3 regions of the Pseudomonas sp. 14P5.3.2 genome follow, and region 3 is predicted to be linked to each of the others. Evidence: predicted binding sites of a transcription regulator. Region 3 holds the regulator's gene; each other region holds the start of a gene.
What was found. Region 3 encodes FliA, which starts transcription of late flagellar genes. Its sites were predicted from a motif close to CTAAAGTTTNNNNNNNNNNNGCCGNTAA; they were not measured.
Positions count from the first base shown of each region.

Region 1: AC27VU_RS28275 (methyl-accepting chemotaxis protein) is a predicted target of FliA. The motif match lies at 7,398-7,425, and genes of this name have one in related genera.
Region 2: AC27VU_RS27235 (flagellar protein MotY) is a predicted target of FliA. The motif match lies at 7,006-7,033, and genes of this name have one in related genera.

Region 1 covers NZ_JBYOKU010000060.1:2,247-12,995, reverse strand. The annotation lists gene AC27VU_RS28295 (DUF3050 domain-containing protein) at 1-431, shown strand, start outside; gene AC27VU_RS28290 (diiron oxygenase) at 428-1,357, shown strand; gene AC27VU_RS28285 (amino acid adenylation domain-containing protein) at 1,371-4,763, shown strand; gene AC27VU_RS28280 (SRPBCC family protein) at 4,788-5,255, shown strand; gene AC27VU_RS28275 (methyl-accepting chemotaxis protein) at 5,402-7,282, opposite strand; gene AC27VU_RS28270 (sigma-70 family RNA polymerase sigma factor) at 7,595-8,095, shown strand; gene AC27VU_RS28265 (FecR domain-containing protein) at 8,095-9,096, shown strand; gene AC27VU_RS28260 (TonB-dependent siderophore receptor) at 9,184-10,749, shown strand, end outside.
Region 2 covers NZ_JBYOKU010000053.1:151-10,899, reverse strand. The annotation lists gene AC27VU_RS27275 (RnfABCDGE type electron transport complex subunit D) at 1-559, shown strand, start outside; gene AC27VU_RS27270 (RnfABCDGE type electron transport complex subunit G) at 556-1,161, shown strand; gene AC27VU_RS27265 (Rnf-Nqr domain containing protein) at 1,158-1,739, shown strand; gene nth (endonuclease III) at 1,736-2,374, shown strand; gene AC27VU_RS27255 (PA3496 family putative envelope integrity protein) at 2,482-2,661, shown strand; gene AC27VU_RS27250 (response regulator transcription factor) at 2,748-3,374, opposite strand; gene AC27VU_RS27245 (hypothetical protein) at 3,879-4,532, shown strand; gene AC27VU_RS27240 (argininosuccinate synthase) at 4,684-5,901, opposite strand; gene AC27VU_RS27235 (flagellar protein MotY) at 6,031-6,939, opposite strand; gene pyrC (dihydroorotase) at 7,100-8,146, shown strand; gene rnt (ribonuclease T) at 8,143-8,820, shown strand; gene AC27VU_RS27220 (peroxiredoxin) at 8,895-9,497, opposite strand; gene AC27VU_RS27215 (bacterioferritin-associated ferredoxin) at 9,812-10,030, shown strand; gene bfr (bacterioferritin) at 10,231-10,704, shown strand.
Region 3 covers NZ_JBYOKU010000021.1:75,119-85,867, reverse strand. The annotation lists gene AC27VU_RS18000 (chemotaxis protein CheA) at 1-1,284, opposite strand, end outside; gene AC27VU_RS17995 (protein phosphatase CheZ) at 1,320-2,108, opposite strand; gene AC27VU_RS17990 (chemotaxis response regulator CheY) at 2,127-2,498, opposite strand; gene fliA (RNA polymerase sigma factor FliA) at 2,665-3,405, opposite strand; gene fleN (flagellar synthesis regulator FleN) at 3,402-4,232, opposite strand; gene flhF (flagellar biosynthesis GTPase FlhF) at 4,346-5,686, opposite strand; gene flhA (flagellar biosynthesis protein FlhA) at 5,698-7,827, opposite strand; gene AC27VU_RS17965 (hypothetical protein) at 8,002-8,661, opposite strand; gene AC27VU_RS17960 (DUF6124 family protein) at 9,184-9,543, shown strand; gene AC27VU_RS17955 (hypothetical protein) at 9,707-9,949, opposite strand; gene AC27VU_RS17950 (DUF6124 family protein) at 10,595-10,749, shown strand, end outside.

The DNA of each region.
Region 1 (10,749 bases), on a different contig from region 3:
TCGCGCTGCAGCAGGAAGGCGTGAGTTACGACGTCGCTCTGCAAAGCGTTGAGGTTGATCCGGCAGCGGCGAAATTTGTCCGCGAGACGCTAAACACCGCGCTGCATGCACCGGGCCACAGCGTCGCCGCCGCGTTCCTGCATGGTCGCGAGAGCGTGATCCCGCCAATGTTCCAGCGCATCCTCGATGACTGGGGGATCGGCATCGAACAGGCACCAACCTTTCGCTATTACCTGGAGCGCCACATCGAGGTCGACTCCGAGGATCACGGTCCGGCCGCCGAGCAATTGCTCGAGCGCCTGGTCGACGGCGATCCGCAGCGTGAAGCCGAGGTCTACGCCAGCGCCATCGCGGCCGTGGAAAGCCGCATCGCCCTGTGGGACGGCCTGCGTCTGAGCATGCGTGAACCTTTGGCGGAGGTGGCCCAATGAACGCCGCCGACTATCAATCCTTCGCCGACGCCTGGGAAACCCGCGCCACCATCCGCACCCGGCCACGGCGTGTTCTGGAAGACGATGAACGCCTGATCTATCCGCTGAGCCGCCAGCCCCTGGTGCTCAGCGAAACCTTCCTGCGCGAGTGCCCGCAGCAGCGTGATTTTGCGTTGGTGCAGACGCTGTACAAGTTCATCAACGACGTGGTGATTTTCGAGACCGAAATCGTCGACCAGACCGCCCGCGCCATCGCCAAGAATCGCTTCGCCGTACCCTTCCCGTTCGCCTGTCGCTACGACGCGATGACCGTGGTGGTGGACGAGGATTATCACGCACTGGTGGCGATGGATTTCATGCAGCAGACCGTGGCCATGACCGGCATCGAGCCGATCGAACTGCCCACTGAAATCGAACTGAGCCGGGCGATTCCCGCCGCTGTGGCCCTGGCGCCCGAGCACCTGCGCAGCGCGGTAGAACTGATCTGCGTGGCCATCGCCGAAAACACCGTGACCGGCGATGTCGCCGCGTTCGCCCGGGACGACACGGTCAAGCCGTCGATCAAAGGCCTGATGGCCGATCACTTGCTCGACGAGGGCCGGCACTCCAGCTTCTGGGCGCGCATGGTGCGCATCTATTGGCATAGCGCCAATGACGCGGACCGGGAAACCATCGCGCAGATCCTGCCGGTGTTCATCGGCCATTACCTGACCAATGACATCCAGAAGTCCTTCGATCTGCGCCTGATCGACGCCTTGCCGGTCAGTGATGTGATCCGCCGCTCGCTCAAGGACGAAATGGCCGGGCTGGCCTTCCCGATCAATCGCCACCATCCGCTGGTGGGCAACATCGTGCGTTTTTTCCACAACAGCTCGCTGCTCGACACGCCCTGCGTGCAGCACGCCCTGCGTGACTATCTGGTGTGATGAGGAGGCCGACATGAGACGTCTCGACATTTTGCTGATTGGCGCCAGCCAGGCCATGACCGACCTGGCACAGGAACTCGAACAACACGGTCACTCATTGATGCGCAGCGGCGCCGCGCAATCGACAGTGGATCTGATCATCGACGATGGCTTCATCGGCGCCGGCGATCGCTGTGCAATCCCCCACCTGCATCTGCGCCTGGGTATCGGAAGGCAAAGCATTGGTGGTTTGCCGACACTCGACCTGCTGTGTTTCATCGGCTCGTCACTGATCAGCCGCGTGCCGATTGGCGAGGAGCCGTCCGGCAACGGTCAGGCACTGCGCCAGCGAGTGCTGACGCAGTTGGTCGACGAAGTCGCGCTGCTGGTCAGCCGCTTCTCCCGCGATGCCGGGTACTTCCAGCAGGCATCGCCGGCCACGGCGCCGGACTTCGAGCAGGTGGAAGACCTGTCGTTTCTCGACAGCCTGGCTTACGTCCATCGCCTCAACGCCACGGCGCATCCGGCATTGTTGCAACAGGCGCAGACACCGTTGATCGAGCGCCTGCAACAGAGCCTGATCGAACACGCCGAGCGACCGGCGCTGCATCTGGCCGAGCAGTCGCTCAGCTACCGCCAGTTGCACGCCCACAGCCGTGCGATCCAGCAACGTCTGCAACCGCTGCTCGAACAGCATCCGCAGCCGTGGATCGTGGGTATCTGCCAGCCGAAAAGCCCGGCGCTGTTCGCCTCGATTCTGGCGGTGCTCGGCAGTGGCGCGGTGTATCTGCCGCTGGAGCCGAGCCATCCGTTGCAGCGCCAGCAATACATCCTGCAAAACGCCGGGGCGGTGTTGTTGCTGCACGACGGCGAGCACCCGCTCGGTGAGTCGATGCCCGGGCTGGATGTCAGTCGTATCGACAGTGCCGACGCCGATCTCGACCTGCCGTTGATGCGTCAGCGACCGACGCTTGAAGCGCCATGCATGGCGCTCTACACCTCGGGCACCACCGGGCATCCGAAGGGCGTGCTGCTGAGCCAGGCGAACCTCGCGCACTTCACGGCGTGGTACGCCGATTACGTGCAGTTGCGCGCCGAGAGTCGGGTCTTGCAGTTCTCTTCGCTGAGCTTCGACTCATCGCTGATCGATATCTTCCCGAGTCTGCTGCAGGGCGCCGAACTGGTGGTGCCCGACGACACCCAACGCCGCGATCCACTGCAACTGGTGGCGCTGATCCGCCGCCGACAACTGACCCACGCGTTCCTGCCGCCGGCGCTGCTGAGCATCCTGCCGCTGGAGCAACTGCAAGGCGTGGAGGTGATGACCGGTGGCGACGTCTGCGAGCCTTTCGTCATCGAGCAACTGACCCGGCAGGGCAAGCTGCACAACCTCTACGGCCCCACCGAGGCGACGGTGCTGATTACCGCTCGCCAGCTCCAACCGGGTGACAGCAACCGCACCCTCGGCGCACCGATTGCCAACAGTCAGGTGCTGATTCTCGATGACGACTTGCAACCGGTGCCGGAAAACACCGTCGGCGAATTGTTCATCGTCGGCCCCGGCGTCTGCCTCGGTTATCTGAACAACCCGCAGCAGACCGCCGAGCGCTATCTCACCTTGCAACTGCCACACGGCCAAGCGTTGCGCGCGTACCGCAGCGGCGACATGGCCAAGTGGGGCGAGCACGGCATCGAGCTGTGCGGACGGCGCGACAATCAGGTGAAGATCCGCGGTTTCCGGGTCGAGCCGGAAGAGATCGAGCGCTGCCTGCGCGAGAGCCAGTTGTACCGTCAGGTGGCGGTGGTGATCGACAGTCAGCGGCGGATTCTGGCGTTCCTCGCCCAGCCGCAATCGGACGCTGCCCGCGATCTGTTGAAGGCGCATGCCCAGCAGTTTCTGCCGGACTACATGCAACCGGTGGCGTGGACTGAACTGGCGCAGATGCCATTCGCCAGCAACGGCAAGGTCGACCGTAAGGCATTGCTGGAGCTGCCGGTGAGTGTGCAGGACGGCGGCCCGAAATGCCTGCCGGCAAACGCCGACGAAGCGCTGCTGCTGGAGATCTGGGCGGAACTGCTGGAGCTGCCGAGCAGCGATATTTCCACCGACGAAAGCTTCTTCAATCTCGGTGGACATTCGATTCTGCTGTCGCGGATGTTGCTGCGCTTGCGTGAGGAGTTCGGGCGCAGCATCTCGATCAACCGCTTCATCGAACTGCCGACCATCAGCAAACTCGCGACGCTGGTGCGCGGTACCGACGACAGCGCGGTGCTCAGCGCCCAGGCCATGGCCGACGCCGAGCGCCCGCTGAACATCGAGCCGCTGCCGATCAGTCGCCTGGGTGATGTGCACAAGGTGATCGTCACCGGCGCCAACAGTTTTGTCGGCGTGCACATCGTCGAAGCACTGCTCGGTTGGGGCGCCAGCGAGGTGGCGTGTCTGGTGCGTGATGGTGGCGGGCAAACGGCGGCGCAGCGTTTTGCTCAGGCATTGCGCGAGAACCGTCTCGAGCACCTGGATCTGAGTCGGGTGCGGATCTATTCGGCAGACCTCACCCGCCCGCAACTGGGCCTGACCGACGACGATTATCAGCGCCTCGATCGCGAGTTCGGCGCACTGGTGCACAACGCCGCCAACGTCAACCACGTGCTCGATTACGAGTCGCTGGCAGCGGATAACGTCGAGCCGATTTTCGAGCTGCTGCGCCTGTGTGAAGGACGCAGCAAAAAGGTCTTCAACTTTGTCTCGACGCTGTCCGCTTCAAGCACCGTCGATAGCGAAGGCCGAGTGCTCGAATTGCCCGCCGCGCCGACCCCGCCGATCTACATCCGCAACGGCTACAACCTGTCGAAGTGGGTCGGCGAACGCGTCCTCGAGCGGGCGCGCGAGCGGGGGGTGTGGGTCAACCTGTATCGCCCCGGCAACATCAGTTTCAACAGCCTGAGCGGCGTCTGCCAGCCGCACAAAAACCGCTTGATGCTGATGCTCAAAGGCTCGATCCAGCTCGGTCAGGTGCCGGCCTTCGCGCTGAATTTCGACCTGATGCCGGTGGACTTTCTAGCGCGTTTCATCGCCTTCCACGCCAGCCGTTATTCGACCGAGCGCGCTGTGTTCAACCTGCACAACCCCGAACCGCTGAGTTGGGATGCCTACGTCGCCTCGTTCCGCGAAACCGGCAGTGAATTCTCGCTGGTCAGCGTCGCCGACTGGCAGCAGCAACTGGGCCGGGTCGACACCGACAACGCGCTGTTTGGCGTGCTCGGTTTCTACCTCAACGGCTTCGAGGAGGACATTGGCGACATCTCCCTGATCGGCCACGCCAACGCCGAAGCCGGCGTGCAACAGATGGGCGCGCACTACCCGGAAAAATCCCCGGCGCTGCTGCGTCGCGGCTGCGATTACCTGAAAGAAATCAACTTCATCTGATTCATCCAAAAAAGGAGCAATACTATGAGCACTCTGCAACCGGACACCCTGATCAAAAACCCTCACGGCTGCCATGTCATCTCTTCGGTGGAAGTGCCGGCGGACGCCGCGCAGGTCTGGGCGGTGGTCGGCAATTTCGCTGGCTTCGACCGCTTCATCCCGGCGCTGTCGCACATCGAAATGACCGGCGAAGGCGTGTCCTCGCTGCGCAAGAAATTCTTCAAGGACGGCAACGTGGTGGTCGAGCAACTCAACTCCCGCGATGAGCAGGCACGGGCCATGACCTGGACCACGATCTACAACACCTTGGGTGTGGCCAATCTGTGGGCGGCGATGAATGTGGAATCGTTGGGCGCAGGGAAGTCGCGGGCGACCTGGACGATCATTGCCGAGCCGGCTTCAGGTGGGGAGGAAGCACTGCCGGGGTTCAAGGATTTCGTGCAGGGGTTTGCCGATGATGCGATGGGGAATGTGTTGAAGCTGTTTGTATAAGGCTTCAGTTCTGCGGTGATTGAGCTACCGCCTTCGCGAGCAAGCCCGCTCCCACATTTTGATCGCATTCCTTCAAGAGGAACACGGCCAACCTATGGGAGCGGGCTTGCTCGCGAAGAACGATAACGCGGTCTTCAATCTGCGGATCAGATCTTGAAGCTGTCCACCAGCTGCTTCAGGCGGTTGGCCTGCTGCGACAACGCATCACAATCCTTCAATGTTTCATTGAGGTTGGCCACGCTCTGCTGGTTCAGCAGGTTGATCTGGTTGACGTCGACGTTGAGGGTTTCCACCACGGCGGTCTGCTCTTCGGTTGCAGCGGCCACCGACTGGTTCATGCCATCGATTTCGCCGATGCGCTGGGTCACGCTGACCAGGCGCAGACCGGCCTGGTTAGCCACTTCAACGCTCTCTTCGCTGGACGCCTGACTGGCGTTCATGGTGGTCACCGCTTCACGGGAACCGACCTGCAAGGAGGTGATCATCTTGTGGATCTCTTCCGCCGACTCCTGGGTGCGATGGGCGAGGTTGCGCACTTCGTCCGCCACCACCGCAAAACCGCGTCCGGCTTCACCGGCACGTGCCGCTTCGATGGCCGCGTTGAGCGCCAGCAGGTTGGTCTGCTGCGAGATGCCTTTGATCACATCGAGAATGTGGCCGATGTTGTCAGTGCTGGCGTTGAGTGTTTCGATCTGCGTGCACGACAGGCTGATCTTCTGCGACAGCTCGGTCATCGCCTGAATGGTCTGCTCGACCACCTGACGACCGTCATCGGCCTGCTCGCTGGCGCCGCTGGCGTGCTGCGAAGCATCGGCGGCGTTGCGCGCGATTTCCTGAGTGGCGGCGCCCAACTGGTTGATCGCGGCGGCCACGCTGTTGGTGCGCGCGCTTTGTTCGTCGGAACCGATGATCGAGGCGTTGGACGAGGCCATCACGCGTTGCGACAGGTCGTGCACGTGACGCGTGGCCGAGGACACTTCGGAAATCGACGCGTGAATGCGTTCGACGAACTGGTTGAACGAACTGCCCAGTTCAGCGAACTCATCCTTGCCTTCCACGACCAGACGACGGGTCAAGTCACCTTCGCCTTGGGCGATGTCCCGCATCGCACGGCCCATGGTGGTCAGTGGACGCATCAGGACGTTGATCAGCAGGCTCAGCAGCAGCGCAATCGCAGCGACCGCGACGAACATCGCGATCAGCGCCGAAGTACGGAACTGGCTGAGGGCGGCGTAGGCCTTGTCGCGATCGATCGACAGACCGATGTACCAATCGGCATTCGGCAAGTCGCTGACCGGAGTGAACGACAGAATGCGTTCCTGGCCGTTGAGCACCACGTTCTGGTTGCCCTTCTCGATGCGCACGCCGGAATTCGGGTAGATGTCCTTGAGGTTCTTCATCACCTGGTCTTTGTCCGGGCTGACGATCACTTGACCGTCACCGCTGACCAGGAATGCGTGGCCGAGGCCACCGAAGTCCACCGAGTTGATGATCTTCACCAGGGTTTCCAGGCTCAGGTCACCACCGACCACCCCCAGCAGCTCGCCATTCTTTTTCACCGGCATGGCGATGGTCACCACCAGACCACCGACCGCGGCCATGTACGGCGGGGTCAGCATGGTTTTGTCGGCAGCAACGGCTTGCTTGTACCAAGGACGCTGACGCGGGTCGTAACCGTCGGGCATCTTCGCGTCAGGGCGCTGGGTGAACACACCGTTGGCCTGACCGACGTAGGTGAACTGGAAGTTCGAGGTGAAGGCCGGTTGATCGACCAGCCCCGGGAAGTCGGCGTCCTTGCCCTGATGGGCAACGTTCTGCGCGAGGTTTTCCAGCACCAGAATTCGCCCGCTCATCCAGTTCTGCACGCTGCTGGCGGTCAGATCGCCGGCCTGCTGCACAGACGACTGGAGGTTCTGGCGAATGGTGTTGCGCTGCAGATAGTCGTTGTAGAGGGTGAACAAAGCGAAAGCCAGGACCACGACGCCCGAGGCGGCCAACAGGATTTTATGGCTGAACTTGAGATTCATTTCATGGGACTTCTTATGCAAAAGTGGGGATGCGTTCCGGGATGCAACATTCCATGTACAGCGCAGGCAGCGTTCTGATGGCCGCTCTACTTTGGTGCACGCATGTCTCACCAGTCTGTCGGCACGGTTCGCAGAAATCTTAGGGTTGTGTGGGAAATGCACGGCATTTCTGACAGATTCCCGCCGAACGGCGTGCCAGAGCGTTCGCTAAAAAGTTTTTTATGCTGGTTATCCGAGCGGAGGTTGCAAAATTCACCGCCCTTGATAAAAATGCGACTAATTATCATTTGTGACGTTCGGGCTGTCGCGTTCATGTCCTCACCTGAGTTTGCAGTGCAGGCGCTTTACAGTAGTCATCACGGCTGGCTCAACGCCTGGCTGCGAGCACGGCTGGGCAATGCCGCAGATGCGGCGGATCTGGCTCAGGACACCTTCGTACGCCTGCTACAACGTACCGAACGCCTGGAGCTCAAGGCGCCCCGCGCATTTTTACGCACCATCGCTCGCGGCCTGGTGATCGACCATTGGCGTCGTGAAGAAATCGAACGCGCCTATCTCGAAACCATCGCCCACTTGCCCGAAGCCGAAACCCCGAGCGCCGAAGCCCGCGCGTTGGTGATCGAGTTGCTCGAAAGCATCGCGCGCATGCTTGAAGGCTTGCGGCCGAAAGTCCGTCAGGCATTTCTGCTGGCGCAGTGCGAAGGTTTGACGCACAAGCAGATCGCCGAACAGCTGGGCTTGTCTCTGCGTTCGGTGGAGCGTTACGTCGCCGATGCGCTGTATCACTGCTACGTGTTGCGGTACGACAGCTGATGCCTGTGGATAACCTCTCGACCGGGCGACGCGCCGAACCGCCGCAACAGGTGGTCAAACAAGCCATTCACTGGCTGCTGCGGCTGCGCAACAACCATGGCAATGCGCGCCTGAGTCGCCAATGCGAAGCGTGGCGCGCCGAACATCACGAGCATGAACTGGCCTGGCAGCGCGTGCAGTCGCTGCAGGCCGAACTGAGCCATAACCTGCGCGCCGTGCCCGGCGCACAGGTGGCGTTCAATACCCTGGAAAACAGTGCGCAGGGGCTGGGGCGGCGGCAGGCCTTGAAGCTGCTGTCCGGCGCGGTGCTGATGGGTTCCGCCGCGTGGCTGGCCAAGGACACCTCCGTGTGGCAGCAGTGGCGCGCTGATTACGCTACGGCGACCGGCGAGCGTCGCGGCTTCCAGTTGCCCGACGGCACGCGGATCGAGCTGAACACGGCCAGCGCCGTGGATCTGGATTACACCGCGCAGCAGCGGCTGATCAAACTCACCCGTGGCGAAATCATCGTCACTTGCGGGAGTAATGATGAAGGCGCGGCGTTCAGCCGGCCGCTTCGCGTGCAAAGTCGCCATGGCACTTATGAGCCGGCCAATGCCCGCTTCATCCTGCGCCAGGAAAACGATTGCACGCGACTGAGCGTCAGCTCCGGGCGCGTCGCCATCCACAACGGCGGAGCTTCAGTTGAGGCTCTCGCCGGGCAGACCTTTCTGATCGATCACCATCAGGTGCGCCCTGCACCTCCACTGGATATGGACGTGGGCGCCTGGGTCGATGGTTTGATTGTGACCCGCAACATGCGCCTGGGCGATTTCCTCAATGAAGTCGGACGTTATCGTCAGGGCTTCGTGACGTGCACGCCGCAGGTGGCTGATCTGCGCCTGTCCGGTGTGTTCCGCCTGCAGGACACCGACAAGCTGCTGGCAATCCTGCCGCAGACTTTGCCGGTGCAATTGCGCTATCGCACCCGTTGGTGGGTAACGCTTGAGGCTGTGGCCTGAAATTATTTTGGCGGGTTTTCGCGACAAGTCCGGCTTGGTCAGTAAGCACTTCAACTCAGCCTTTGCGACTGCCTACGGAAACCTACAATGACTGTCCGCCTCACCTGTAAGAACTCGCTGAACTTCACTGCCGAATCGGGCCTGCTGGGGCACGCCATTCGCGCTGCCCTGCTGTCCACCGTTCTGGGCGCCGGTGTGCTGCCAGGCCTGAGCCTCGCCGCCAATGCCAGTGAAGCGAGCAGTCATCGCTACAACATCACCGCCGGCCCGCTGGGCGAAGCGCTGAACCAGTTCGCGCGTCAGGCGGGCATCACCTTGTCGATGACCCCGCAGCAAACGCAGGGGCGGCAGTCTCCGGGCGTACAGGGCGAATATTCCACCGATCAGGCGTTGAGCCATTTGCTGGGCGGCTCGGGTCTGGAAGCGGTCAGCCAAGACGGAAACAGCTACATCCTGCGTTCAATCGGCGAACCCGAGGCGCTGGCACTGCCAACCACCGACATCAAAGGTTTCGCCCTCGGTAACGCGCTGGGCAGCATGGAAGGCTACAACGCCACCCACAGCCAGATCGCTACCAAAACCAGTACCGCGCTGCTGGAAACTTCGCAAAGCGTATCGGTGGTGACCCGCGAGCAAATGGACGATCAAGGCTCACAGACCGTCTCCCAGGCGATGCGCTATACCCCCGGCGTGCTGACCAACCCTTACGGCGCAACTCATCGCTACGACTATGTGGCGATGCGCGGTTTCAACGACGGCTCGGTGGACAACATCTACCTCGACGGCCTCAAGTCGATGGGCGACAGCGGCACCTACAGCACCATGCAGGTCGATCCGTATTTCCTTGAGCGTGTGGATATTCTCAAAGGCCCGTCGTCAGTCTTGTATGGCCGCAGTTCGCCCGGTGGCCTGGTGGCGCTGACCAGCAAAAAGCCGTTGTACGAGGCCTATCATCAGGTTCAGGCCACGGTTGGCACCCAAGGCCAGCGCGGTGTCGGTTTTGACTTCAGCGGTCCGGTCGATGACGACAAACGCATTGCCTATCGTCTGACCGGTTTGACGGATCAGTCCGACACGCAGTTCGACCACAACAAGGAAAAACGCTTCGCCCTCGCACCGACCCTGAGCATCGACTTCAGCGAAGACACTTCGCTGACGCTGCAGGCGTATCTGCAGCACGATCCGGATGGCGGCTACCACGGTGGCGTGCCGGCGGATGGCACGATTCATCAGCGCAACGGCAACCGCATCTCGCCGCACTTCTTCGAGGGGGAGCCGGGGATTGACGGTTACTCGCGGGATCAGCAGTCGTTCGGCTATCAGTTCGAGCATCGCTTCAACGATGTCTTCACGGCGCGGCAGAATTTCCGTTACCTCGACTCCAAGGTCAACATGGATCAGGTCTACGCCTACGGCTGGACGACGCCAACCAGCAACGAACTGAACCGCTACTACACCGGCGGCGATGAACGTCTGCATGCGTTCATCGTCGACAACATGCTGCAGGCCGAATTCTTCACCGGTGCCACCAAGCACACGGTGTTGATGGGCGCCGACTATCAACGGCGCAAAACCGTGGTCGACTGGACCAGTGGCGGCCTGGCCCCGATCAACGCGTTCAACCCGGTCTACGGCAATTCGGCGATCGATATG
Region 2 (10,749 bases), on a different contig from region 3:
TCTGCAGGCCGCTTTTGCGCAAGTCTTGAATCTGGGCCAGGCGCCGGACGCCTGGGTGCAGGCCACCGCGCTGGACAATCTGCGCATCAACAAAAGCCTGACCCTGGATGAGCTGTTCGCGGCCAACCCGGCGTTCGGCCGCTTCGGTGGACGCGGTGCGGAGTGGATCAATCTGGCGTTTCTCGCTGGCGGGCTGTGGCTGTTGCAGCGCCGAGTGATTGCCTGGCAAGCGCCGGTCGGCATGCTCGCCAGCCTGTTTGTCGTCAGCCTGCTCTGCTGGAACGGCTCGGGTTCCGATTCCCACGGCTCACCGCTGTTTCATCTGCTGAGCGGCGCGACCATGCTCGGTGCGTTTTTCATCATTACCGAACCGGTGTCCGGCGCCAAAAGTCCGCTGGCCCGGCTGCTGTTCGGGGTGGGTGTCGGCTTGCTGACCTACCTGATCCGCACCTGGGGCGGCTACCCGGACGGTGTCGCGTTTGCCGTGTTGCTGATGAATCTCGGTGTACCGGCTCTGGAGCGTTTTGCCGCTGCCCGCCAGACGCAGGTGCAATCATGAACCGCGCGGCTACGGTCGTGACCCTTGTGCTGCTGGCCGGCGCCGGTCTCGGTTTGACCTATGTCGTGCAGCGCGCCAGTGCGCCGCAGATTGCCAGCGAGCAACGCCTGCTCGACAGCCGCAAATTGCTGGATGTGCTCGCGGCCGATGCCTACGACAATCAGCCGCTGGAGCAGCCGCTGGCGCTGACTGATACAACGTTGAGCCACAGCACGCTGCTGGCAGGTTACCGCGCAAGCAAATCCGGTCAGCCAGTGGCAGTGTTGTTGCGCACCCAGACCGAGGGCTACGCCGGAGTTATCGAACTGCTGATCGCCATCGATGCCAACGGCAGACTGCTGGGAGTAAAAACCCTGCGGCAAAACGAAACACCGGCGCTCGGCGGACTCATCGGCGACTGGCCGAACCAGTGGCTGGCGACGTTTACCGGCAAGTCGCGCAACGCACCTGACGACGCTGGCTGGGCACTGAAAAAGGATCAGGGACAGTTCGATCAACTGGCGGGCGCCACCATCACATCCCGCGCCACTCTCAATGCCATCCATGACGCTCTGCGCTACTTTGACGAGCACCGGGCAATCTTGCTGGGGACCGGATCATGAACCGGCCGACGAATCTGACGAACACTTTGACGCTGATGCTGCTGCTTGGCACCAGCGCGACACTGGCTGGCGCGCTGGGCATGCTGTTGATGTCGAGTGCCGTTGTGGGGATTTACAGCGTGTGCATCGCCCCACTGCGCTTGCGGTTATCTGGCAACAGCCTATTGCTGGCCAGTCTGCTGCTGGCCGCCACTCTGACCAGTTGTACCAATATCCTCGCGCAGCGCTGGGCGTTGCAGTGGCAACAGTCACTCGGGATCTATGGCGGGTTGATCGCCTTGCAATGCGTGGTGCTGGAATACAATGGATTCTTTCGTCAGGCGCTTGCCCAGCGCCTGAAGTTTTTTGGCCTGTCGAGCGCGCTGCTACTGGCGCTGGCCGTACTGCGTGAACTGTTCGGTCAGGGGCACATCGGCCGCGTTCAGTCCGAGCACTGGCAAGGACTGGTTCTGTTCAGCGACGGGCTGCACCTGCTCACCCTGGCTCCCGGCGCCTTCATTTTGCTCGGACTCCTGCTCGCTGCCCGCCAGGCCTGGACCCGCTCGAACGCTCTCTCCAAGGAAACACATCATCCATGAATGCCGCAAAACGTCTGGAAATCTTCCGCAGACTTCATGAAGACAACCCCGAGCCGAAGACCGAGCTGGCCTATTCCTCGCCGTTCGAGTTGTTGATTGCGGTAATCCTCTCGGCGCAATCTACCGACGTTGGCGTCAACAAGGCCACGGCCAAACTGTTTCCGGTGGCCAATACCCCTGCGGCGATCCACGCGCTGGGCGTCGAAGGGCTGTCCGAATACATCAAGACCATCGGCCTTTATAACAGCAAAGCGAAAAACGTGATCGAGACCTGTCGCATGCTGGTCGAACGGCACAATGGCGAAGTCCCGCAGACGCGCGAAGAACTGGAAGCGCTGCCCGGCGTTGGCCGCAAAACGGCCAACGTAGTGCTCAATACCGCTTTTCGTCAGTTGACCATGGCGGTCGACACGCACATTTTTCGCGTGAGCAACCGCACCGGCATTGCCCCGGGCAAAAATGTGGTCGAGGTGGAAAAGAAGTTGATGAAGTTTGTGCCGAAAGATTACCTGCTCGACTCTCACCACTGGCTGATTCTGCATGGTCGCTATGTGTGTCTGGCGCGCAAGCCACGCTGTGGCAGCTGCCGGATCGAAGATTTGTGCGAGTACAAACACAAAACCTCGGACGATTGACTGGCTATTGGAATAATTGATTCGTCGATTGAAAAAATCTTTTTTACCCGCAGCAGGAATATCGATATAAGGAGCGCCAAAGGCAGTCTTAGCCTGGAGTTCACCTTATGACTGACACCAAAGAACAACTGGATGTAGATGACGATTTCACAGCTGTGGAAACCGACGACGCCGAACCTGTCGTCGAGGTCGCCAAGACCAATCTGAGCAAGCGTCGCACCATCGATAACCTGCTTGAGGAGCGCCGACTGCAAAAGCAATTGGCCGATTACGATTTTGATCTCTGATACTTGAAAGCCTCCCGAACCGGAGGCTTTTTACTTTCCGGGAATCCGATACCGAGCGGTCCATGATCCGTCAGCAAACATGACCATCAGACCAGCCCGTTGCGTTGCGCCAGCTCAATCAGGTCCACCAGCGACCGAGCATTGAGCTTCAATAACAAACGGGTCTTGTAAGTGCTGACCGTCTTGTTGCTGAGAAACATGCCGTCGGCGATTTCCTTGTTGGTCTTGCCCCGCGCCAATTGCTGCAACACCATCATTTCCCGCCCGGAAAGGCGGTCTACCATATCGGCCTCACTGGCATTACCGAGGCTGGTTCGCACGGTATGCAGGGCCTGGTTTGGAAAATAGCTATATCCGGACAGTACGGCCTTGATCGCACTGAGCAACTCTGTCAGATCCTGTTGTTTACAGACATACCCCGCCGCCCCCGACTGCATGCAGCGCATCGAAAAATGCCCGGGTGCCTGAGAGGTCAACACCAGAACTTTCAATGGCATCGGTGTCGAGTTCAGACGGGCAATAACTTCCAGACCATCGAGCTTCGGTATTCCAATATCCAGAATAACGATATCCGGCATTTGTTCACGCGCAAGTTGCAATGCATCCACACCATTATCTGTTTCGGCAATAACTTCGTAGCCATGACGTTCCATCAGCATACGCACAGCAAGACGAATGACGGGGTGATCATCCACGATCAGCACTTTATTCATGGGCAAGTCCAGTTTCGCTGTTCGAATTTTTAGAACCCGCACAATAGCCTAGTCACTTCCGACATGGCACAAGAGAGTTCCGTCACACTCACAGCCAAAGACATTCCCTACATCAAAAAAAGACTATTCCTACAAAAAACCGCCGCTGGTGATATTGGCAAGCCCCGGCCGTTTCTCTGACCACGCCTTGGACGTGAAAAATACTACGCACTGCAACCCAAGCCGGCTCACTGATCCAGAGCCTCTCGCGCAAGAAGAGACTGCAAAAATTGCTGTTGTTGCATGACAGCGCACTGCTGAGGCCGGACAGCTTCAGGCTGACAATCGATTGTAAAAACAACAGCAAGAACGCCACTACACACTTTAAACAATCAACGTCTGAAACAAGATACTTCTACCCAACGAATTTTATTTAATATAAAAAAGAGCATCAGACGCAAAACTTCACCCACATGAAATCATTCAATAAACACATTGGAAAAACACACTTAATGAGCAAACACCATGATAAAAATCAGAAAAAAAATCACCAACCCCATGACGGTAATTGCAATATTTGCATTTATTTCCGAATCGTCGGCGGCCATCTCCCTGCCTTTTCTTGATAACGATGAAAGAGAAGTCTATATCTGGTTCCTGATCAGCTTCCCGTTTTACTTGCTGTTGCTGTTTTTTTTAACGCTGAACTTCAACTACCGTTCATTGTATGCGCCCTCGGACTTCGACAAGGACGACAGTTTTCTAAAAGTCTTTGATGAGTTGAAGCAGACGGAGAATATCCCCTGTTCGTCCCCGGCACGCGGAGCACCAGGCGGTCAGGAGTGGACGCTACCTGAACGCGGCGTTGACGAATCCTGCCCGGAGCGAGCGTGGATTGAGCACACCATCCAACTGCCCAAATCCATGGGCACGTTGCGCGCCATCGATGTACGTCCGCTGAACAGCACACAGGCGTTCAATGCGCTGGCCGAACACTTTCCTCAGCTTGGCAAGCAATCGGCCAAGGCAGTGGTATTTTTGACCGACTCAGCGTCTGACGCTCTGCTCAAGCAAATTACCCTCAGCCTTGTCAAACAAGCGAAAAAAAACGGAGGCGCCAAACTTTTCGTTGCTTATAACGTGAGCACGCAAAGTACTACGGTGCTGAGGGGGGAATGAGACACAGAGTAGATGCCTGAAGTGGACATTCAAGAAAATGCTGGAATTGACCGTAACAACATATGTTGCGGGTTAACGTCAGACAACCACAAAAAAAAATGGCGGCTTTGTCACTGGGACAAGCCGCCACTTCTTTACAGGCCCGCGACGCTTAGAACAGCTTGCGGCCCTTGTTGGCAGCAATGCGCATGCGCAGCGCGTTGAGCTTGATGAAGCCCGCCGCGTCGGCCTGGTTGTAAGCGCCGCCGTCTTCTTCGAAGGTCGCGATATTGGCGTCGAACAGCGAATCGTCGGACTTGCGACCGGTCACGATCACGTTGCCTTTGTACAGCTTCAGGCGAACCACGCCGTTCACGTTGACTTGGGAAGCGTCGATCATCTGTTGCAGCATCAGACGCTCCGGGCTCCACCAGTAGCCGGTGTAGATCAGGCTGGCGTATTTCGGCATCAGCTCGTCTTTGAGGTGAGCGACTTCGCGGTCCAGGGTGATCGATTCGATGGCGCGGTGAGCGCGCAGCATGATGGTGCCGCCCGGGGTTTCGTAGCAGCCACGGGACTTCATGCCCACGTAACGGTTTTCAACGATGTCCAGACGACCGATACCGTGAGCACCGCCGATTTTGTTCAGCGTTGCCAATACGGTGGCCGGAGTCATTTCGACGCCGTCCAGGGCAACGATGTCGCCGTTGCGGTAGGTCAGTTCCAGGTATTGCGGGGTGTCAGGAGCGTTCTCCGGGGAGACGGTCCAGCGCCACATGTCTTCTTCGTGCTCGGTCCAGGTGTCTTCCAGCACGCCGCCTTCATAGGAGATGTGCAGCAGGTTGGCGTCCATCGAGTACGGAGATTTCTTCTTGCCGTGACGCTCGATCGGGATCGCGTGCTTCTCGGCGTAGTCCATCAGCTTCTCGCGGGACAGCAGGTCCCACTCACGCCATGGAGCAATGACTTTCACGCCTGGCTTGAGCGCGTAGGCACCCAGTTCGAAACGCACCTGGTCGTTGCCCTTGCCGGTAGCGCCATGGGAAATGGCGTCGGCGCCGGTTTCGTTGGCGATTTCGATCAGACGTTTGGCGATCAGCGGACGTGCGATGGAGGTACCCAGCAGGTACTCGCCTTCGTAAACGGTGTTGGCGCGGAACATCGGGAACACGAAGTCACGCACGAACTCTTCGCGCAGGTCGTCGATGTAGATTTCTTTGACGCCCATGGCCTGAGCCTTGGCGCGAGCCGGCTCGACCTCTTCGCCCTGACCCAGGTCAGCAGTGAAGGTCACCACTTCACAGTTATAAGTATCCTGCAGCCACTTGAGGATCACCGAAGTGTCCAGGCCGCCGGAATACGCCAGAACGACCTTGTTTACGTCCGCCATGCCATCACTCCACGGGGTTCTACGGAAAGCCGAGGAGTCTACCGCTCAAATACGATAATTTACAGAGGCGCGACAGCTTAAGACGACAAAGCGACAGAATCTGTCGAGAGCGCGACGATGACCGGCGGGTCAGGAAGTCGCCGCAGCGTTGGCAGGCGCGCTGGCTTGCGGCGCTGGCGCGGTGGTCGGTGCTACCCGTGCCAGCTTCACGCTGACCCGGCGATTCTTCGCCCGGTTGGTGGCATTGGTGTTCGGCACCAAAGGATATTGCTCGCCATGGAAACGCACGGTGATCTGCGATTCGGCGATGCCGTTGGCCTTGAAGAAATCGACCACCGCCAGCGCGCGACGGCGCGACAGCTCTCGGTTGGTAAGACGGTTGCCGCTGTTGTCCGAGTGGCCGTCGAGTTCGATGTGATTGACCGACGGATCGGCCTTCATGTACTCGAGCATCACTTGCAGCTTGGCCCGAGCGGCGGCGTCCAGGTCGGTACCTTCCCCCGGGAAACCGATCTGCGATTGTTTGATCTGGTCGAAATTCTGCGGCAGCAATTTCGCCACACACGTCTGGTAATCGTTGAAGGCCTTGCTGAACTTGACCGGCAGCAGGCGCACTTCCGAAACCCGGCCATCGCCGGACGCACGTCGCACCACCGGGCTGCGACCGTCCAGCAAACCGCTGATCAGCCCGCCGGCCTGGGATTGCGAACTGTTGAACAGCACGTTACCGGTGCCGATCCTGACGCTGCCCAGGTAGATGTCGTTGCGCCCCGGTTGCCATGGCGCGGCCGCCGCAAGCAACGTCGCTGAACCGCCGCCGAGCATGGCGTTATAGGCATTGAGGCGGAATATCGCCTGTTCGCCGGCCTTGCGCACGAACTGGCCCGAGCCGAAATCGGTGATCGGCTGGGTCAGGCGGCACTCGAACTTGTCGCCCTCGACCGTCCACTCAATGTTCTCCAGACGAGTCTGGTAGGTGAGCGCCATCGCGGGGAGGCTGGCAAACACACTGAGCAAGGCTAAATATCGCTGGCGCACGGGAGGCTCCATTGGCTTCTGTAACACAAAGACCGATTCACACTATGTTTACGGCATACCTACGGGATATCGGAAGGTTCCGGCAAAACTTGATAGCGAGTGCCTGCAAGAGTCTTTTCCGGTAGCATTCCCCTCAGTTTGACCCGCCTGGAATCCCCTCATGTCCGACCGCCTGACCCTGCTGCGTCCCGACGACTGGCACATTCATCTTCGCGATGGTGCCGTGTTGACCAATACCGTTGCCGATGTAGCGCGCACCTTTGGCCGCGCCATCATCATGCCCAACCTGGTACCACCGGTGCGCAACGCCGCTGAAGCCGATGGCTATCGCCAGCGGATTCTCGCTGCCCGCCCGGCCGGCAGTCGTTTCGAACCGCTGATGGTGCTGTACCTCACCGACCGCACCCAGCCCGAAGAAATTCGTCAGGCCAAGGCCAGCGGTTTCGTGCACGCTGCCAAATTGTACCCGGCCGGCGCCACTACCAACTCCGATTCCGGGGTGACCAGCATCGACAAGATCTTCCCGGCGCTGGAAGCCATGGCCGAAGTCGGCATGCCGCTGCTGATCCACGGCGAAGTCACCCGTGGCGATGTCGACGTCTTCGATCGCGAAAAGATTTTCATCGATGAGCACATGCGCCGTGTCGTCGAGCGTTTCCCGACGCTCAAAGTGGTGTTCGAACACATCACCACCGGCGACGCCGTGCAGTTCGTCAACGAGGCTTCGGCCAACGTCGGCGCGACCATCACCGCGCATCACCTGCTGTACAACCGCAACCACATGTTGGTGGGCGGGATTCGGCCGCACTTCTATTGCCTGCCGATCCTCAAGCGTAATACCCATCAGGAAGCCCTGCTCGATGCCGCCACCAGCGGCAGCGCGAAGTTCTTCCTCGGTACCGACTCGGCGCCGCACGCCCAGCACGCCAAGGAAGCCGCCTGCGGCTGCGCCGGCTGCTACACCGCATACGCCGCCATCGAGCTGTATGCCGAAGCTTTCGAACAGCGCAACGCGCTGGACAAGCTCGAAGCGTTCGCCAGCCTCAACGGCCCACGCTTCTACGGTCTGCCGGCCAACACCGATCGCATCACCCTGGTTCGCGAAGAATGGACCGCCCCGACCAGCCTGCCATTTGGCGAGCTGACCGTTATCCCGCTGCGCGCCGGTGAAAAGCTGCGCTGGCGCCTGCTGGAGGAACACGCGTGAGTGAAGACCATTTCGACGACGAACTGGACGGTCAAGGTGGCGGCGGCGGTTCCCGTCATCCAATGGCAGCACGTTTTCGCGGTTACCTGCCGGTTGTCGTCGACGTAGAGACCGGTGGCTTCAATTCGGCCACCGACGCTCTGCTGGAGATTGCCGCGACCACCATCGCCATGGATGAAAAGGGTTTCGTCTACCCGGATCACACCTACTTCTTCCGCGTCGAGCCGTTCGAAGGCGCCAACATCGAAGCGGCGGCGCTGGAGTTCACCGGGATCAAGCTCGATCACCCGCTGCGCATGGCGGTCAGCGAAGAAACCGCGCTGACCGACATCTTCCGTGGCGTGCGCAAGGCGCTGAAGGCCAATGGCTGCAAGCGCGCGATTCTGGTCGGCCATAACAGCAGCTTCGACCTTGGCTTCCTGAATGCTGCGGTTGCGCGTCTGGACATGAAGCGCAACCCGTTTCACCCGTTCTCCAGCTTCGATACCGCGACGCTGGCCGGTCTGGCTTACGGTCAAACCGTACTGGCCAAGGCCTGTCAGGCAGCCGACATCGACTTCGACGGCCGTGAAGCGCATTCGGCGCGTTACGACACCGAGAAGACCGCCGAGCTGTTCTGCGGCATCGTCAACCGCTGGAAACAGATGGGCGGCTGGGAAGACTTCGACGACTGATCCTCGTCGGACAAATCCCGTACATGAAAAAACCGGCCACGTGGGCCGGTTTTTTTGTACCTCGACGTTGTGCCTTACAGGGCAGCAGCGTTCTCGGTCAGGTAAGCCGCAACGCCTTCTGGCGAAGCGTTCATGCCTTTGTCGCCTTTTTTCCAGTTGGCAGGGCAGACTTCGCCGTGCTCTTCGTGGAATTGCAGAGCGTCGACCAGACGGATCAGCTCTTCCATGTTACGGCCCAGCGGCAGGTCGTTGATGATCTGCGAGCGGACAACGCCCTTGTCGTCGATCAGGAACGCGCCACGGAAAGCCACGCCGCCTTCGGACTCAACGTCGTAGGCCTTGGCGATGTCGTGCTTCATGTCGGCAGCCATGGTGTATTTCACCTGGCCGATGCCGCCATTGTTCACCGGGGTGTTGCGCCAGGCGTTGTGGGTGAAGTGCGAGTCGATCGACACAGCGATCACTTCTACGTTGCGTGCCTTGAAGTCAGCCATGCGGTTGTCCAGAGCGATCAGCTCGGACGGGCAGACGAAGGTGAAGTCCAGTGGGTAGAAGAACACCAGGCCGTATTTGCCTTTGATGGCCGAGGACAGGGTGAAGCTGTCAACGATCTCGCCATTGCCGAGTACGGCCGGTACGGTGAAATCAGGGGCTTGTTTGCCTACGAGTACGCTCATGGATATCTCCTGGTGAATAACTTTGAAGTTCAGGGTCCGGGCCAGCCTGCCACCCTCAGGCGACAGCCCTGTGACACGAACCCTCTTCGCAAGGGCCGACCATCATACACTGCGTTTTTCGCCTGTCCTTAACGGTTTTTTGCCCAAAGCGGATAACCGGGCCGCATTTTCGGGGCCAGGCAAATCGCCATTAAGCACCGTTCGTCAGTCATCGCCGATTCGTTCATAAAGCGTTCAGAAAGCACTTTGACAATCATTCTCGTTAACATTAAGATCCATCGCAATTGAGTCACAACCAGCGACGGTTCTCACTTATGTATGTTTGTCTCTGCACTGGCGTCACCGACGGACAGATCCGCGAAGCGATCTATGAAGGTTGCTGCAGCTATAAAGAAGTCCGCCAGGCCACCGGCGTCGCCAGCCAATGCGGCAAATGTGCCTGCCTGGCCAAGGAAGTGGTCCGCGAAACCCTGACCAAACTGCAAACCGCCCAGGCCGCGATCCCGTATCCGGTAGAATTTACAGCGGCGTAATTACCCCAATTTCGAAGAACCGGACTTATGTCCGGTTTTTTTATGCCCGTAAATCAACTGCTTAGGCGCTAGACGCGGAACACAAACATTCTTATTCAGATTTAATTTCATTTATTATTCAATAACTTAGGTTTGACACTTATAAGTACCAAGCTCAAACTCCGCCTTATATACAGCTATTACAGGGCAGGACTCCCATCATGAAAGGCGACATTACAGTCATCCAGCATCTCAACAAGATCCTTGCCAATGAGCTGGTCGCGATCAATCAGTACTTCCTGCATGCGCGCATGTATGAAGATTGGGGCCTGAACAAGCTGGGCAAGCACGAGTACCACGAATCCATCGATGAGATGAAACACGCGGACAAGCTGATCAAGCGCATCCTGTTCCTTGAAGGTCTGCCGAACGTGCAGGATCTGGGCAAGCTGCACATTGGCGAGCACACCCGGGAAATGCTCGAGTGCGATCTGCGTATCGAGAAGACCGGCCACGCCGATCTGAAAGCCGCCATCGCCCATTGCGAATCGGTTGGCGACTTCGGCAGCCGTGAACTGCTCGAAGACATTCTCGAGTCCGAAGAAGAACACATCGACTGGCTGGAAACCCAACTGGGCCTGATCGATAAAGTCGGTCTTGAGAACTATCTGCAATCGCAGATGGGCGAAGAGTAGGAGCTGCCGCAGGCTGCGATCTTTTTCGATTGCACTGGCAACTCG
Region 3 (10,749 bases):
CATCACTGCGGTCTGCAAGTCAGCCGTGACCACGTCGAGGTTCGACACGGCCTTGGACATGGCTTCGTCGCCGCTGTTGAGGCCCAGGCGCACCAGACGGTTACGCACCAGTACCAGTTCGCCGACCATGTTCATGATTTCGTCGAGACGCGCGGTATCGACACGAACAGTGGTTTCGGCTTCGCTGGCCGGTTTTTCTGGTGGCGGAGCAGCGGCGGCGCGGGCCGGGGCCGGAGCAGCAGCGGCTGCCGGTTTTGGCGTTTCAGTTTTTGGCTCAGGCTTGGGCGCAGCTTTCGGCGCGGCGGCCGGAGCAGCAGCCGCCTTGGCAGCTGGCGCAGCGACTGTCGACGCGGTGCCAGCAGCAGCGGCGCCAACATCGGTGAACTTGCCTTTGCCGTGCAACTCGTCGAGCAGCGATTCGAATTCGTGATCGCTGATCAGATCACTGCCGGCAGCCGCAGCCACCGGAGCGGCTGGCGCAGCCGGTGCCGAGGCGATCGCCGACTCCAGCGCTTCCACGGCAAAATTGCCCTTGCCATGCAACTGATCGAGCAGTGCTTCGAATTCGTCGTCGGTGATGTCCGAGCTGTCACCGGCAGCCGGTGCCGCCGGAGCGGCCGCTGTCGGTGCCACGGCGTCTGGCGCGAACTGGCCCTTGCCGTGCAACTGATCGAGCAACGACTCGAATTCAGCGTCGGTAATTTCATCGCTCGCTGCCGTATCGGCAGTTGGCGCAGGTGCAGCAGCGGCCGGGGCTTCGGCTTCAGCCTTGACGGCGTTCAGCGAATCCAGCAGCTGTTCAAATTCGTTATCGGTGATGTCGCCGGAATCGCCTTCGACAACCAGCTCTTCGATCATCTCGGCCACTGGCGAAGCCGGGGCTTCGTCCGCCGATTGCGGTTCGGCCAGACGCGCCAGCGCGGCCAGCAGTTCCGGGGTTGCAGCAGTGATCGGTGCACGTTCACGGACTTCGCTGAACATGCTGTTCACCGCGTCCAGTGCTTCAAGCACCACGTCCATCAGTTCTGCATCAACGCGACGCTCACCCTTGCGCAGGATGTCGAACACGTTTTCGGCGATGTGACAGCACTCCACCAGCTCATTGAGCTGAAGGAAGCCGGCGCCCCCTTTTACAGTGTGGAAACCGCGAAAAATTGCGTTGAGCAGATCTGCGTCATCCGGGCGGCTTTCCAGCTCGACCAGTTGCTCGGACAGTTGCTCAAGAATCTCGCCGGCCTCAACCAGGAAATCCTGAAGGATCTCTTCATCGGCGCCGAAGCTCATTAATGGGGTGCTCCTACAGGTCTAAAAACCTAAACTCAAAATCCAAGGCTGGATAACAAATCGTCCACATCGTCCTGACCGGACACAACGTCTTCTCGTTTATCGGCATGAATCTGCGGACCTTCACCCTGCGAGAGATGTTTTTGTGGATCTTTTTCTGCAAGCATCGCAGCACGGTCGTGTTCGATGCCCGCAAAGCGGTCCACCTGACTGGCCATGAGTACGAGTTTGAGCAAATTGCTTTCGACTTCGGTGACCAACTGGGTCACACGCTTGATCACCTGACCGGTGAGGTCCTGGTAATCCTGAGCCAGCAGGATGTCGTTCAGGTTGCTCGACACCGCACGGTTGTCCGTGCTGCTGCGTGACAGAAAACCGTCGACCCGGCGCGCCAGTTCGCGGAACTCTTCAGCCCCGACTTCGCGACGCATGAAGCGCCCCCAATCGGTGCTCAAGGCCTGAGCTTCTTCAGCCAGGCCATTGACCACCGGCGTGGCGCTTTCCACCAGATCCATGGTGCGGTTGGCCGCGGCTTCGGTCAGCTTGACCACATAGCCCAAGCGTTCGGTGGCGTCGGTGATTTGCGACACTTCCTCGGCCTGCGGCATGTGCGGATCGATATGGAAGTTGACGATCGCACTGTGCAGTTCGCGTGTGAGCTTGCCCACTTCCTGATACAGGCCGCGGTCACGGGTCTGATTGAGCTCATGGATCAGTTGCACAGCGTCGCCGAACCTGCCTTTTTCAAGGCTTTCGACCAGTTCGACCGCGTGTTTTTTCAGGGTCGACTCGAAATCGCCCTGTGAAGATTCGTTATGCTCCATAGCTCCCCCGCGCGTTCATCAGCCGATGCGTTCGAAAATCTTCTCGATTTTGTCTTTCAACGCCTGAGCCGTGAAAGGTTTGACCACATAGCCGTTCACACCAGCCTGAGCAGCCTCGATGATTTGCTCGCGCTTGGCTTCAGCGGTCACCATCAGCACGGGCAGATGCTTGAGTTTTTCATCGGCACGCACGTGGCGCAGCAAGTCGATACCGGTCATGCCCGGCATGTTCCAGTCCGTTACCAGAAAGTCGATGCTGCCGCTGTTGAGCACCGGAATGGCGGTAGTGCCATCGTCGGCCTCGACGGTGTTGGTGAACCCAAGATCCCGCAGCAGGTTCTTGATGATCCGCCGCATCGTTGAGAAGTCATCAACGATGAGGATTTTCATGTCTTTGTTCAATTCGACCTCCAAGCAGTCTTAAACGCGCCCAGCACCTGGACGCGCCACTTCAATCAATCGGCGCAGCACTCGAAGACTGTCTGGAGCACAACAGAGCAAGACCGGTGCCGTTCATCACCGCACCAGCCTCGTTCGCAGTGTCCCCACACTGCCTTCAGCGCGCTCGCCACTCCCCCAAACGCCCCCGCAAACGGGCCGCGCACTGGCTGTGTAACTGGCTGACCCGCGATTCACTGACGCCAAGGACTTCACCGATCTCCTTGAGGTTCAGCTCTTCGTCGTAGTACAGCGCCAACACCAGTCGCTCACGCTCCGGCAAATTGGCAATCGCGTCCGCCAGCGCCGCCTGGAAGCGTTCATCTTCCAGATCGCGTGACGGCTCAAGATGAGCACTGGCGCCATCCTCGTGCAGCCCTTCGTGTTCGCCGTCCTGCAACAGGTCGTCGAAACTGAACAGCCGGCTGCCCAGGGTGTCATTCAAAATCCCGTAGTAATCGTCGAGACTCAATTGGAGTTCGGCCGCAACCTCGTGATCTTTAGCGTCACGGCCGGTTTTAGCTTCAATTGCGCGAATTGCGTCACTGACCATACGGGTGTTGCGGTGAACCGAGCGCGGTGCCCAATCCCCTTTGCGTACTTCGTCGAGCATCGCGCCGCGGATCCGGATGCCCGCGTACGTTTCGAAACTGGCGCCTTTGCTGGCGTCGTATTTGGTCGAGACTTCGAGCAGGCCGATCATCCCGGCCTGAATCAGGTCTTCAACCTGCACACTCGCCGGCAAGCGCGCCAGCAGGTGATAGGCAATGCGCTTGACCAGTGGCGCGTAACGCTCGATCAACTCGTACTGCGCGTCACGTGCCGACTTCTTGTAGTAGTTCATACCGCTGGCGGTCATAGCACAGGCCCTGCCGTTTGCTGCACGAGGCGCTCGACGAAAAACTCCAGGTGGCCACGCGGGTTGGCAGGCAGCGGCCAGGTATCGACCTTCTGCGCGATCGCCTTGAACGCCAGCGCGCACTTGGAACGCGGGAAGGCTTCATAGACCGCTCGCTGCTTCTGCACTGCCTTGCGCACGCTTTCGTCGTACGGCACCGCGCCGACGTATTGTAAGGCGACGTCGAGGAAGCGATCCGTGACCTTGGTCAACTTGGCGAACAGGTTGCGCCCTTCCTGCGGGCTCTGCGCCATGTTGGCCAGCACGCGGAAGCGGTTCATGCCGTAGTCGCGGTTGAGCAGTTTGATCAGCGCGTAGGCGTCGGTGATCGAGGTCGGCTCGTCGCAGACCACCAGCAACACTTCCTGCGCGGCGCGGACAAAACTGACTACCGAGTCACCAATACCCGCAGCGGTGTCGATCACCAGCACATCGAGGTTGTCGCCGATGTCGCTGAAGGCCTGAATCAGACCGGCGTGTTGTGCCGGGCTCAGGTGCACCATGCTCTGGGTGCCGGAAGCGGCCGGCACGATGCGGATCCCGCCGGGGCCCTGCAACAGCACGTCGCGCAGCTCACAGCGGCCTTCGATGACATCGGCCAAAGTGCGTTTGGGGGTCAGTCCCAGCAGAACGTCGACGTTCGCCAGCCCCAGATCGGCGTCCAGCAGCATGACCCGACGGCCAAGCTCTGCCAGCGCCAGAGACAAGTTCACTGACACGTTAGTCTTGCCGACGCCACCTTTGCCGCCGGTCACCGCGATCACCTGTACGGGATGCATGCTGCCCATGTTATTTCTTTACCTTGTCTTGCATAGACGGAGGCCACATTACTGGCTGCGCGTTCTCAACCGGAACAATGCATGGCAGACCATCGATGTAGGTACAAAAACTGTTCATTACCTCAGCCAACCTGCTTGGTCGGGCTGTGGTAGATATCAGCGAACATGTCAGCCATGGCTTCTTCGCTGGGTTCTTCCTGCATTTGCACGCTGACGGCGCGGCTGACCAATTGATGACGGCGCGGCAGATGCAGATCATCCGGAATCCGTGGGCCGTCGGTCAGGTAGGCGACCGGCAGTTCATGACTGATCGCCAGGCTCAACACTTCGCCAAGGCTGGCCGTCTCATCCAGTTTAGTCAGGATGCAGCCGGCAAGCCCGCAACGCTTGTAACTGTGATAAGCGGCGGTTAGAACCTGTTTCTGGCTGGTGGTTGCCAGCACCAGATAATTTTTTGAACGGATGCCACGCCCGGCCAGACTTTCCAGCTGCATGCGCAGTGCCGGATCGCTGGCCTGCAGGCCGGCGGTATCGATCAGCACCACGCGTTTGCGCAGCAGCGGGTCGAGTGCCTGCACCAGCGACTGGCCCGGATCGACGTGCGTAACCGGCACATTGAGAATCCGCCCCAGGGTCTTGAGTTGTTCCTGGGCGCCGATACGGAAACTGTCCATGCTGACCAGCGCGACATTCTGCGCGCCGTACTTGAGCACGTAACGCGCCGCGAGTTTGGCCAGGGTGGTGGTCTTGCCCATGCCGGCCGGGCCGACCATGGCAATCACCCCGCCCTCTTCCAGCGGCTCGACTTCTGGCACGGCAATCATTCGCGCCAGGTGCGCGAGCAGCATGCGCCAGGCCTGACGCGGTTCTTCGATGTCGGTGATCATCGCCAACAGGTCGCGCGACAACGGTCCGGACAGACCGATACGTTGCAGACGGCGATACAGATTGGCTTGTGCCGGACGGCTGCCTTGCAGCTGATTCCAGGCCAGGGTGCCGAGCTGCACTTCCATCAGCTCACGCAGACTGTTCAATTCGAAACGCATCGAATCCAGCGCACGCGGATCGATGCCGGCGGACGACTGGGCAGGCGCCGGCGCCGGACGCGCCGGGGCGGCGTAAGTCGGTTCGCTCAACGGTTCGGCAGCGGTCAGCGGCAGGCCTGCCGTCAACGGCAGCCCGGCGAACAACTGGCGATTGGTGTTGCCGTCGGCTTCGCCACGCAGGCTCAGTTCGGCCTGGGCGGTAACGATGCGCGACTGGGTCTTGCGCAGCTCGTCCTCGAGTTCCATGTTCGGAACCCGTGGCGCCAGCGCCGACAATTTGTAATCCAGCGCCGCCGTCAGCTCGACGCCGCCGGCAATGCGGCGGTTGCCAATGATGGCGGCATCAGCGCCCAGCTCATCACGAACCAGCTTCATGGCCTGACGCATATCGGCGGCGAAAAAACGCTTAACTTGCATAAACCACTACCTCAGCCGTTGGGCCCTACTGTCGCAACGATGGTCACTTGCTTGTTGTCCGGAATTTCCTGGTAGGCCAGCACGTGCAGCCCTGGGACTGCGAGGCGGCCGAAACGCGAAAGCATCGCGCGTATCGGGCCTGCTACCAACAGGATCACCGGTTGACCTTGCATTTCCTGGCGCTGCGCCGCTTCGATGAGCGAACGCTGCAGCTTCTCGGCCATGCTTGGCTCCAGCAGAACGCCCTCTTCAGAGCCTTGTCCTGCCTTCTGCAGACTATTGAGCAATATTTGTTCCAACCTTGGTTCCAAGGTGATCACAGGCAGCTCGGAGTCAGTGCCTACAATGCTTTGGACGATGGCGCGGGATACCCCGACGCGTACTGCGGCCACCAAAGCGGCGGTATCTTGACTCTTGGCGGCGTTGTTGGCGATGGCTTCGGCAATGCTGCGGATATCGCGCACCGGCACATGTTCGGCCAGGAGCGCCTGCAGCACTTTGAGCAACTGCGACAGCGACACCACCCCCGGTACCAGCTCTTCAGCCAGTTTCGGCGAGCTTTTGGCCAGCAATTGCATGAGTTGCTGCACTTCTTCGTGGCCGATCAGCTCGCTGGAGTGCTTGTACAGAATCTGGTTCAAGTGCGTCGCGACCACGGTACTGGCGTCGACCACGGTGTAACCGAGCGATTGCGCCTGCGCACGCTGGCTGACTTCAATCCACACCGCCTCCAGACCAAAAGCCGGATCTTTGGCGGTAATGCCGTTGAGCGTGCCGTAGACCTGCCCCGGGTTGATCGCCAGTTCGCGATCCGGGTAGATCTCGGCTTCGGCGAGGATCACCCCCATCAGGGTCAGGCGATAGGCGCTCGGCGCCAGATCGAGGTTGTCGCGAATATGCACCGTCGGCATCAGGAAGCCCAGATCCTGCGAGAGCTTCTTGCGCACGCCCTTGATCCGCGCCAGCAACTGACCACCCTGATTGCGATCCACCAGCGGGATCAGGCGATAGCCGACTTCCAGACCGATCATGTCGATCGGCGTCACGTCATCCCAGCCCAGCTCCTTGGTTTCCATGGCGCGGGCCGGCGACGGCAGCAGTTCCTGTTGACGCTGAACCTCTTGCAGCGCCTGCACCTTGGCGACGTTCTGCTTCTTCCAGAACAGGTACGCGCCACCGGCAGCCAGCGCAGCCATGCTCAGGAACGAGAAGTGCGGCATGCCCGGAACGAGGCCCATCACGGCCATCAAACCAGCGGCCACCGCCAGGGCTTTGGGCGAGGCGAACATCTGGCGATTGATCTGTTTGCCCATGTCTTCCGAACCGGAAGCACGGGTCACCATGATCGCTGCCGCTGTCGATAACAACAGTGATGGCAATTGCGCCACCAAACCGTCACCAATGGTCAGCAAGGCGTAAACCTTGCCCGCGTCGGCGAAGGTCATGTTGTGCTGGAAGATACCGACGGCCATACCGCCAATGAGGTTGATGAACAGAATCAGCAGGCCGGCGATGGCGTCACCACGGACGAACTTGCTCGCACCGTCCATCGAACCGTAGAACTCGGCCTCTTGCGCGACTTCCTGACGGCGCAGCTTCGCCTGGTTCTGGTCGATCAGCCCAGCGTTGAGGTCGGCGTCGATTGCCATTTGTTTGCCGGGCATTGCATCGAGGGTGAAGCGCGCGCTCACCTCGGAAATCCGCCCGGCACCCTTGGTCACCACGACGAAGTTGATGATCATCAGGATCGCGAACACCACGATACCGACCACGTAGTTACCGCCGATCACCACCTCACCGAAGGCCTGGATCACCTTACCGGCAGCGGCGTGGCCATCCTGACCGTGGAGCATCACCACCCGCGTCGAGGCCACGTTCAACGCCAGCCGCAGCAGCGTCGCCACCAGCAGAATGGTCGGGAACACCGCAAAATCCAGCGGCCGCAGCGCGTACACGCAGACCAGCAGGACGACAATCGACAGCGCAATGTTGAAGGTGAAAAACACGTCCAGCAGGAACGGCGGCACCGGCAACATCATCATGGCCAGCATGACCAGCAGCAACAACGGCACGCCCAGATTGCCTCGACTGAGGTCGGCAATGTTCGAGCGTGCGCTGTTGATTAACTGAGAGCGATCCACCGGTTTTCCCCGTTCCTTTAAAGCAAACTTTTGACGCCCAAAGCGAGCGCACGGCGGCTACTGCAAGAAGCCTTCCAACTTTTGCGCAGGCAAAAAAAGATCGCAGCCTGCGGCAGCTCCCACAGAGAAATACGCTCTCCTGTAGAAGCTGCCGCAGACTGCGACCTTTTGTGTTCAAGCAGTAAGGATTTGCACCTCGCTGATGGCACCTATTCGCAGCTCACTGCCGATCATGTAACGCGTACCTTTGCGCATCGTCAGCCCGCCAACGTCGACCATATCCTCCGATGCATATCCGACGATCACCGCTGTTGCCGGCGATATGGGCGGATCAACCATTTCGTGCCCTTGCAGCACATTGAGCTCCCAGCCAAACGGGATTATCGGTAAATCCGCGACCTCGATTTCGCGCCCATCCGCCCAGCGGTAATCGCGCCGAGCGGTCACCTGCAAGCCGCCGTCAATGTATTGAAATGCGGGCTTGTGGTATCGATGCTCTAAATCCGCGGTAGCCCAGCTATCGGAATAATATTCGGGATTGGCGAACACCTTGAAAAGCGCCTCACTGGTCTTGATATTGCCAGCCGCGCTGAAAAAGTAGTTATAGGAGAAGTGATAGGCAAACCCGCCCAACTCTGGCCGTATCGCATTGAGTGGATCATCCAGATAGCCAGGAACAAACTGTCCGGTCATCACTACAAAGTTGATGAAATCCAGCGACAGCCTGAACGTCACCGTATAACTGAGGACCTTTCTGTCATCATCCTGCTCAAGCGCGCCAGATACAAATTCCAGCCCCATCTTACCGAGCTGTCTGTAGTTGTCAGCAATCATGTTCACACCCCTTCAATCAGCAGGACGGGGCATCTCGACAAACACTGTGTTTGCAAGAATCCGTCAAAAGGTATGAGGCAATCAAAAGAACTGGCCGTCTACTGTCAGAACTGACAGTCCGTTAAGCATTTCGGATAAACGGTGCCCTTCCCCGAAAGGCGCAGGTCGTATCACAAGACACTTTCCACTGCTGGTTTTTAAACATCAACGTTTAAATAACACGTCAGGATACTTAATAAGGCTACACCTCCTTGCGCCATTGCCTACAGCTACGCCAGAATCCGCCGGCTTGTGCGCCTTGGGGGCGGGTTCTATTGTGGGTCGGTCGCTGATTGTTCAGTGATCGGGTTTAGCAGCCTGGGGTTTCTCTAGACGCACAAATTCCGTTGTCGTTATGGCGGCTTTGCGTGGGGCACTTCGGTGCGCCGGGTTCTAGAGTCCTGGTCTGCTAACCCGCGTACAGCCGCCACCTCCTTCGTTAGCAGCGAACGGTGTCAGCTTCACTACTCTAGAGGCTTCACCATGATCAAACCAACACCCAACCCACCCGATACCGACACCACCTCCCCCTACGAATCCCTCGATTCAAAAAAACTCCACGAAGCCGCCGACCGTGCTCTCGACCACTACCTCTGCGCGCCCGGTGCCACGCCCATTCAGCGTAAAACCCGCTCGATGTACGCCGTGACCGCAGACTTCAAAAACGAAGAACTGCTGGCCGATGCCTGCGAAACACTCGCTTCAGCCAGAACCATCGCCAATGACTTCGCCCACCTCATACCCGCGTCGCAGCGCAGGACGCTGCTGGGCATCGCACAACTGATCATGCTCGGGGAGTTGGCGGTGAATCGGGCGCTGGATAATCTGGAGTTGCCGCAGTAGCACGCTTCTCTGCCCTCCCCTTTAGGAACTGCCGAAAGCTCCGGCCGCGACCGGACGATCTTTTTTTTCAAAAGCCAGATCAAAAGATCGCAGCCTTCGGCAGCTCCTACACCGATCCCTGTAGGAGCTGCCGGAGGCTGCGATCTTTTGGTTTCGGGGGAAACTAATACTTCAGGTTCGTGGCTTCGCCACCAGCCGTTGATGGCTTGTCGAACTCCACCGCTTTATCCTTTTTGATCTTCACACGTCCGGCCTCGGCCAATGGAATGCTGAACGGGTAATCTTCGGCGAACAGAACGCCCGCCGCGGCCGCGCCAAAAGAAAAACCTGTTGATGCAGGCTCTGGATCTGGCGTGATGGTGCCTTTACCGATTTTCGGGTCATAGCTGCTGAATGTGCCTTTCATTGCCTTGCTCCCTTGCAGTCGCGCGAAGTGCGCGGAATCACCCCGCAATCAAACGGCAAAAGAAAGCTACATGCACCTGTCAGAGTTGACAGGTCACGCCTGCTTTCAGACCAAAGGCATCAGGCTGAGGGCGTAACGGAAAAATTTCGCGCCTGGACTGATGCCTTCGCGAGCAAGCTCGCTCCCACAGTGGAAATGCATTCCAAATCTGGAAGTGGAATACATTCCAAATGTGGGAGCGAGCCTGCTCGCGAACGGGTCAGTGCAGTCGGCGAAAATTGCTCTTTAAACTTTGGTGTTTAAAAGACACTTCAAGATACGTCTTCCAGGCTACATATCCTTGCGCCATTACCTACAGCTACGCCAGAATCCGCCGACTTGTGCGCCTTGGGGGCGGGTTCTATTGTGGCTCGGTCGCTGACGAATCAGCGATCGGGTTTAGCGATCCGACACCTTACAGACGCACCAATGCCCAATCTCAATTGCAGTTTTTCGACCTGCACTTGATTTCATGGTGGCTGTGCGTGGGAGACCTTCGGGTCTACCCGGGGTTTCTGTGACCCGGATCGCTAACCTGCGTACAGCCGCCACCTTTACTTGTTTAGCGATGAGCCGTGGCGGCTAAATCAACCACGGAGCTTCACCATGATCAAACCAACACCCAACCCACCCGATACCGACACCACCTCCCCCTACGAATCCCTCGATTCAAAAAAGCTCCACGAAGCGGCTGACCGCGCCCTCGACCACTACCTCTGCGCGCCCGGCGCCACGCCCATTCAACGCAAAACCCGCTCGAT